Regions from separate parts of the Vibrio sp. 1069 genome, predicted to be linked through region 1. Evidence: predicted binding sites of a transcription regulator. Region 1 holds the regulator's gene; each other region holds the start of a gene.
The links. Region 1 encodes CRP, which controls carbon source genes, mostly activating them, when cyclic AMP is high. Its sites were predicted from a motif close to TGTGANNNNNNTCACA; they were not measured.
Positions count from the first base shown of each region.

Region 2: recB (exodeoxyribonuclease V subunit beta) is a predicted target of CRP. The motif match lies at 985-1,000, and genes of this name have one in related genera.
Region 3: udp (uridine phosphorylase) is a predicted target of CRP. The motif match lies at 1,095-1,110, and genes of this name have one in related genera.

Region 1 is NZ_JAWOWP010000024.1:30,597-32,872, forward strand. Features, by position in the region: gene R7040_RS22320 (DUF1338 domain-containing protein) at 1-396, shown strand, start outside; gene crp (cAMP-activated global transcriptional regulator CRP) at 533-1,165, opposite strand; gene R7040_RS22330 (phosphoribulokinase) at 1,406-2,275, opposite strand.
Region 2 is NZ_JAWOWP010000012.1:59,740-62,015, reverse strand. Features, by position in the region: gene recC (exodeoxyribonuclease V subunit gamma) at 1-791, shown strand, start outside; gene recB (exodeoxyribonuclease V subunit beta) at 1,119-2,276, shown strand, end outside.
Region 3 is NZ_JAWOWP010000001.1:19,540-21,815, forward strand. Features, by position in the region: gene R7040_RS00085 (zinc/cadmium/mercury/lead-transporting ATPase) at 1-891, shown strand, start outside; gene udp (uridine phosphorylase) at 1,206-1,964, shown strand; gene R7040_RS00095 (DUF1887 family protein) at 2,122-2,276, opposite strand, start outside.

The DNA of each region.
Region 1 (2,276 bases):
TTGTGGGATTTAAGCTTTGCTGATTACCAAACGTTGGCTAAAGAAAGTGAGTACGCATCTTGGCTTGCGGCGCATGGTTACGGAGCAAACCACTTCACGGTGAGCGTTAACCAGCTCAATGAATATGAAGAAGTGAAGCAGGTAAACGATCATCTGCGTACCGCTGGGTTTACCATTAATGAAAATGGTGGTGAAGTGAAGGGCACTCCTGAGGTGTTGCTAGAGCAGTCATCGACCATGGCAGATAAAGTAGCGGTTCGTTTTAGCGAAGGCACTGAAATTATCCCTGGCGGGTTTTATGAATTTGCTAAGCGCTATCCGATGGAAAATGGTGATTTGTACCCAGGTTTCGTGGCCGCTTCAGCTGACAAAATCTTTGAAAGTACGAATGGCTAAGTTTTAGGGTTAACCTGTTAAGCTTACTCATTAGTGTTCGCTGCACCCTATCTCATTTGGTCATGAGTAAATAAAAAGCCACCAATGTTGCCATTGGTGGCTTTTATAATTTTGTTCGTGTCACTCTAGTTCGAGATTAACGAGTACCGTAAACCACGATGGTTTTACCGTGAGCAGAGATTAGGTTCTGCTCTTCTAGCATCTTCAAGATACGACCTACTGTCTCACGAGAACAGCCAACAATTTGACCGATTTCTTGACGAGTGATCTTGATTTGCATGCCGTCTGGGTGAGTCATTGCGTCTGGTTGTTTTGCAAGGTTCAGAAGCGTCTGAGCGATACGACCAGTTACGTCTAGGAACGCCAGGTCACCCACTTTTTGGCTAGTTACTTGAAGACGACGAGCCATCTGCGCAGAAAGACGCATTAGGATGTCTGGGTTTACTTGGATAAGCTGACGGAACTTCTTGAAAGAAATTTCAGCAACTTCACAAGGAGATTTAGCACGAACCCAAGCTGTGCGCTCTTGGTCTTCCTCGAATAGACCAAGTTCACCAATAAAGTCTCCTTGGTTTAGGTAAGAAAGGATCATCTCCTTACCTTCTTCGTCTTTGATAAGAACCGCAACAGAACCTTTAACGATGTAGTACAAAGTTTCTGCCTTTTCGCCCGCGTGAATTAGCGTGCTCTTTGAAGGGTACTTATGAATATGACAGTGTGAAAGAAACCACTCTAATGTTGGGTCGGTTTGAGGTTTACCTAGAACCATAATATCTCACTTCCTCTGCAGGGTACGCTTGCGCTATCCATATTTTAGCTAAGCCTGAATTAGGCCTACTAGAATAAGAGCACTTTTTATATGCTGCAAGCTCTCTTGTGTTTCGGTAAGAAATAGTATCCTTTTTCGAAAACGATTTCTTGATTTTAATCGTGCCATGATTGAGATTTTGTAAGCAAAACTGTGCACATGATCACGGTATGAAAAGTAAACATCTTCGCAGGCAGGTTTTTAGCCAATTTTCCCTGTTTCGATGAGCTGTTGTAGGATAGGCCGAACTATGAGCTCCATTGCAAAGCTCATCTTACCGCCGGGTACGACAATCGTGTTGTGGCGTGACATGAATGAGCCATCAATCATGGCCAGCAGATATGGGAAGTCGACATTCTTGATACCGCGTAGGCGAATCACCACAAAACTCTCATCCAAACTAGGGATGCCTTTTGCATTAAGTGGGTTGGAAGTATCAACGGTCGGTACGCGCTGGAAGTTGATGTGAGTACGAGAAAACTGCGGAGTGATATAGTTGAGGTAATCGTCCATGGATCGCACGATTGAGTCCATTACCGCTTCACGCGAATGGCCGCGATCGCGAGTGTCACGTACGAATTTTTGGATCCACTCTAAGTTCACAATCGGCACCATGCCAATTAAGAAATCCACATGTTGAGCAACATTAACATCGCCATCGACCACGCCACCATGTAACCCTTCATAAAACAGCACGTCGCTGTTTTCGGGTAAGTCTTGCCACGGTGTAAACGTGCCTGGCATTTGATTGTAGGGAACCGCTTCGTCAAACGTGTGCAGATAACGGCGCACGCTGCCAGTGCCGTCATGCCCGAACTTACGGAAAAACTCTTCTAATCCCGGGAAGTCATTAGCTTGTGGGCCAAAGTAGCTAATGTGTCGACCTTGCTCGCGGGCTTTGCGGATTTCGATGTCCATCTCTGGGCGAGTAAAGCGATGGAAGCTATCGCCTTCAACCCATGCGGGTTTAACGTTCATCATATTGAACATTTTACGGAAGGCTTCAGATGTAGTGGTCGTGCCGGCACCGGACGAACCAGTAACCGCAATAATTGGGTGTTTAGCTGACATG
Region 2 (2,276 bases), on a different contig from region 1:
CCTTGCTTGAAGCGACATTGATGCAGCCAGAGAAAAAAACAGAGGTGCTTAAACACTTTATGAGTCAACAGCGCGCGCAAGGCAAACTGCCGGTGGGGGCGTTTGGTGATATCGAATTTGAAACCAACCGAGTTCAGGCGGAAGAGCTGGTGGATAAACTGGCGTTTTTATCTGGTGCGCCTCAAGACGATTTGGAAATCGACCTGACGTTTGATTCCTTGTTTGAGCGAAATGAAGGCGAAGAGAAAAACGTTCGCCTAACAGGTTGGCTAACTCAATGCTACCAATCCGGTTTGATTCGCTATCGAAGCGGTAAGATTCGCTCGCAGGATTACCTTGCTGCGTGGATCGATCACCTTGCCATGTCGGCGTCGGGTCATGCTAAGAAAACTCACATCATTGGTTACGATCGTAAAGAAGGCGCGCTGCATTTGATCTACCCAGAAATTGCCGATGCGCAGTATGCCAAACAGCTACTGACTGAATTAGTTCGCTTATTTTTCGAAGGCATGACTAAGCCTTTGCCTTATTTCCCGAAAACGGCGTTGGCTTGTGTTGAAGCGGGCTTTAGCCGCGGTCAGTGGGTAGATTACGAAGAGAAATCTTTGAAGAAAATGGCTGACGCATTCAATGATGGCTTCATGAGCCCGGGCGAAGGCAGTAATGCGTACATCTCTCGAATTTGGCCTGCTTGGAATGATGAGTTGGCCTCAGAAGTTCGTTTGCTGACAGCATTAGTACTGCAAGGTGCGCGCTTAGCGGTTCAAGACGCTGATGATGTGAAAGCGTAATAAAGACAGCTGGATAAAGAGAAGGAAGAGTAGGGTGGCCGCCAGAAAATCATTATTTTTTGTAGGGCGTTCGCTGTACGGCCACAAGGTCAGAGGGATCATGATACTTTTGTTTAATTCATTTGAGTTGTGCCGCCAAAAAGGTTTGGCTTATCTCGTGGGGCGCATACTAACGGTACGTCTTATGGATAACCGTGAGAAAGATCTCACAAAGCTCTAAATTATCCAACTTGTTAAACATATTAATAGAATTTTTAACTATAGATCACATTTATTAGGTGATACGTCCTAGTAAATAATCCGGAGAGATTCAGCGTTATGGATCAAATGTCAGGTGCAGAGTGTCCTCTACATACGTTAGACCGCACAGAGCAACCTCAACCAACGCCACTAGAACCGATGACGTTTCCTCTGCACGGTGCGAGGTTAATCGAGGCATCAGCAGGTACAGGTAAAACCTTCACTATTGCAGGTTTATATCTGCGTCTTTTGCTTGGTCATGGCAGCGCGGAAACTCGACATCGCGTACCGCTTACGGTCGACCAAATTCTGGTTGTAACCTTTACCGAAGCGGCAACTGCGGAATTACGCGATCGTATCAGGGCAAGAATCCATGATGCGCGAATCGCGTTTGCGCGTGGACAGAGTTCCGACCCGGTGATCCAACCTTTGCTTAATGAGTTTGACGATCACAAGCAAGCCGCAGAAATTTTATTGCAGGCAGAGCGTCAGATGGACGAGGCGGCGGTCTACACCATTCACGGTTTTTGCCAACGTATGCTAACGCAAAATGCGTTTGAATCTGGCAGCCGATTTAATAACGAGTTTGTGACCGATGAAAGTCACCTAAAAGCGCAAGTTGTAGCCGATTACTGGCGCCGCAATTTCTACCCGTTGCCATTTACCTTGGCTGGGGAAATTCGCCAGCTATGGAGCTCTCCATCTGCGTTGTTGTCTAACATCAGCAATTACTTAACCGGTGCGCCGCTAAGCCTTTCTGTTCCTGCTATGAAAGGTAGTTTGGCTGATCTTCATACTGAAAATTTGAAAAAAATTGATGAATTAAAAGCACAGTGGCGAGAAAGCCAAGATGACTTCTTAACGCTGATTTCAGATTCAGATATTAACAAACGCAGCTACACCAAAAAGTCTCTGCCGACGTGGTTGGAGGCGGTGAATGCTTGGGCGGCAACGGAAACCACAGGTTACGATTATCCAGACAAGCTGGAGAAATTCGCGCAAAACGTCTTGTTGGAAAAAACACCGAAAGGCAGTGCGCCGCAGCATGCGGTATTTGAAGCCATTGAAACATTTCTTGCCAATCCAATCAGCTTAAAAGCGCCACTGCTTGCTCATGCGATTGAGCATTGTCGTGTGATGCTGGCCAACGCGAAAAATCAAAAACAGTGGCTCTCTTTCGATGATTTGCTGACGCAACTTTCTGCTTCTATCGATACGGACGAAAGCGAGCTTTTAGCGGCGCGT
Region 3 (2,276 bases), on a different contig from region 1:
GGTAAACCAGAAGTGACCGACGTCTTTGCTTTTGATATGGATGAAGACAAGTTACTTAGCCTAACTGCGTCAATCGAGATTGGTTCAAGTCATCCTCTAGCGGTTTCTTTAGTTACCAAAGTGCAAGAGCAGGGGCTTACTATTCCTGAAGCGTTGGATAAAACCGCGCAAGTAGGCTCTGGTGTCACAGGTTACGTCGATGGAAAAATGGTCCAAGTGGTCACGCCTTCAAAGGCAGACTTTCCACTTTCTCAACAAGCCAAAGAGCAAGTGGTTACGTTGGAACAACAAGGTAAAACGGTTGTCATTGTGCGTTTCGATGACGAGGTCATTGGCGTGATCGCATGGCAAGATACATTGCGCTCAGATGCCCAGCAAGCCATCGCAATGTTGAAGGAACTTGGGGTCACGTCGGTGATGCTAACGGGTGACAACCCGAGAAGTGCAGAAGCAATGGCAAATAGAATAGGCTTGGATTATAAAGCGAGTTTGTTACCTGCAGACAAGGTGCATTACGTCGAGAAGCTATCACAACAACATACCGTTGCGATGGTGGGAGACGGTATCAATGATGCTCCAGCCATGAAAGCTTCGAGTATCGGCATTGCGATGGGAGGCGGTACGGATGTTGCACTCGAGACTGCTGATGCGGCGTTAACACACAACCGTTTGATTGAGCTACCTGCCATGATAGAACTGTCGCGTGCGACGCTAAGTAACATTCGTCAGAATGTCGCGTTAGCGCTAGGTTTGAAAGGTGTATTCTTAGTGACAAGTTTACTTGGTGTAACTGGGTTGTGGGTTGCTGTATTAGCCGACAGTGGTGCAACAGCACTGGTGACATTGAATGCGTTGAGATTACTTCGTTTTGAGTCCAAGCAGATCAAATAACTGACCTAACCATTGATCCCACTCATTAATAGCCCGAGGCATTCGTGTATCGGGCTTTTTTTAACCGTATTCACCTGATGCGATCAGACGTTTTTCTCGTCCTTGAAATCACGCATTGCTATGCAACAAAATGATCTAACGCCCCTTAAAGTGTGATCAATGCCAGTTTTGTTTGAAATTTCATTTTCATTACATTTTGTGATTGTGATTGTGATCACTCTATGTTGGTGAAAGGTTCGCTACAGTGCATCTGTACCCAATAACTGATTAATGAGCTTATTGTTCATAAAATAAGCCACAATAAGGAGCGACTTATGTCTCAAGCTGTATTCCATTTAGGTGTTACTGAAGCTGATCTTAATGGTGCGACTCTAGCGATCATTCCTGGTGACCCAGCGCGTGTTCAAAAAATCGCAGAACAAATGGAAAATCCAGTATTTCTAGCAAGCCATCGTGAATACACGCTATACCGTGCAGAGTTAGACGGTAAACCTGTTGTGGTTTGTTCTACAGGTATTGGTGGTCCTTCTACCTCTATCGCAGTTGAGGAATTGGCACAGCTTGGTGTTCGTACTTTCCTACGTGTTGGTACAACGGGTGCAATTCAACCACATGTAAACGTGGGTGACATGATCGTAACGACGGGGTCAGTTCGTCTTGACGGTGCGAGCCTACACTTTGCTCCTATGGAATTCCCAGCAGTTGCTGACTTTGAAGTAGCAACCGCAATGAAAGCAGCGGTAGAAGAGTCTGGCGCTACAGTTCACATGGGTGTGACTGCATCAAGCGACACGTTCTACCCTGGTCAAGAACGTTACGATACGTTCTCTGGTCGTGTTGTTAAGCGTTTCCAAGGCTCTATGCAAGAATGGCAAGACATGGGCGTACTTAACTTCGAGATGGAGTCTGCAACACTGCTAACAATGTGTGCGAGCTCTGGTTTAAAAGCGGGTTGTGTGGCTGGTGTTATCATCAACCGTACACAAAAAGAGATTCCAGATCATTCAACTCTGAAAGAAACGGAAGCGCGTTCAATTAAAGTGGTTGTAGAAGCAGCGCGTAAAATGCTTTAAGCCTCTATAGTTGGCATTTAAACAAACAGAAAAAACCAGAGGCTAACCTCTGGTTTTTTTCTACTTATAGAAATGCGTACAGCTAAAATTTAGGTATAAAAAAAGCAGCATTAATGCTGCTTTTTATCGTTGTGAATTTTAGCTTTTCTTAATGGCACTATATCTCGTCTGAACCGCCCGCGTCTTTAAACCAAGCCGTTAAGTGCGTTCTTAAATCTTTAAGCTCATCAGGGCCAATCAGGGCTAGCCCTAAGTCTTCAGCACGAGTAATGTCATTGTGACGAAGAGGACGGAAGCTCACCAACATTGCGC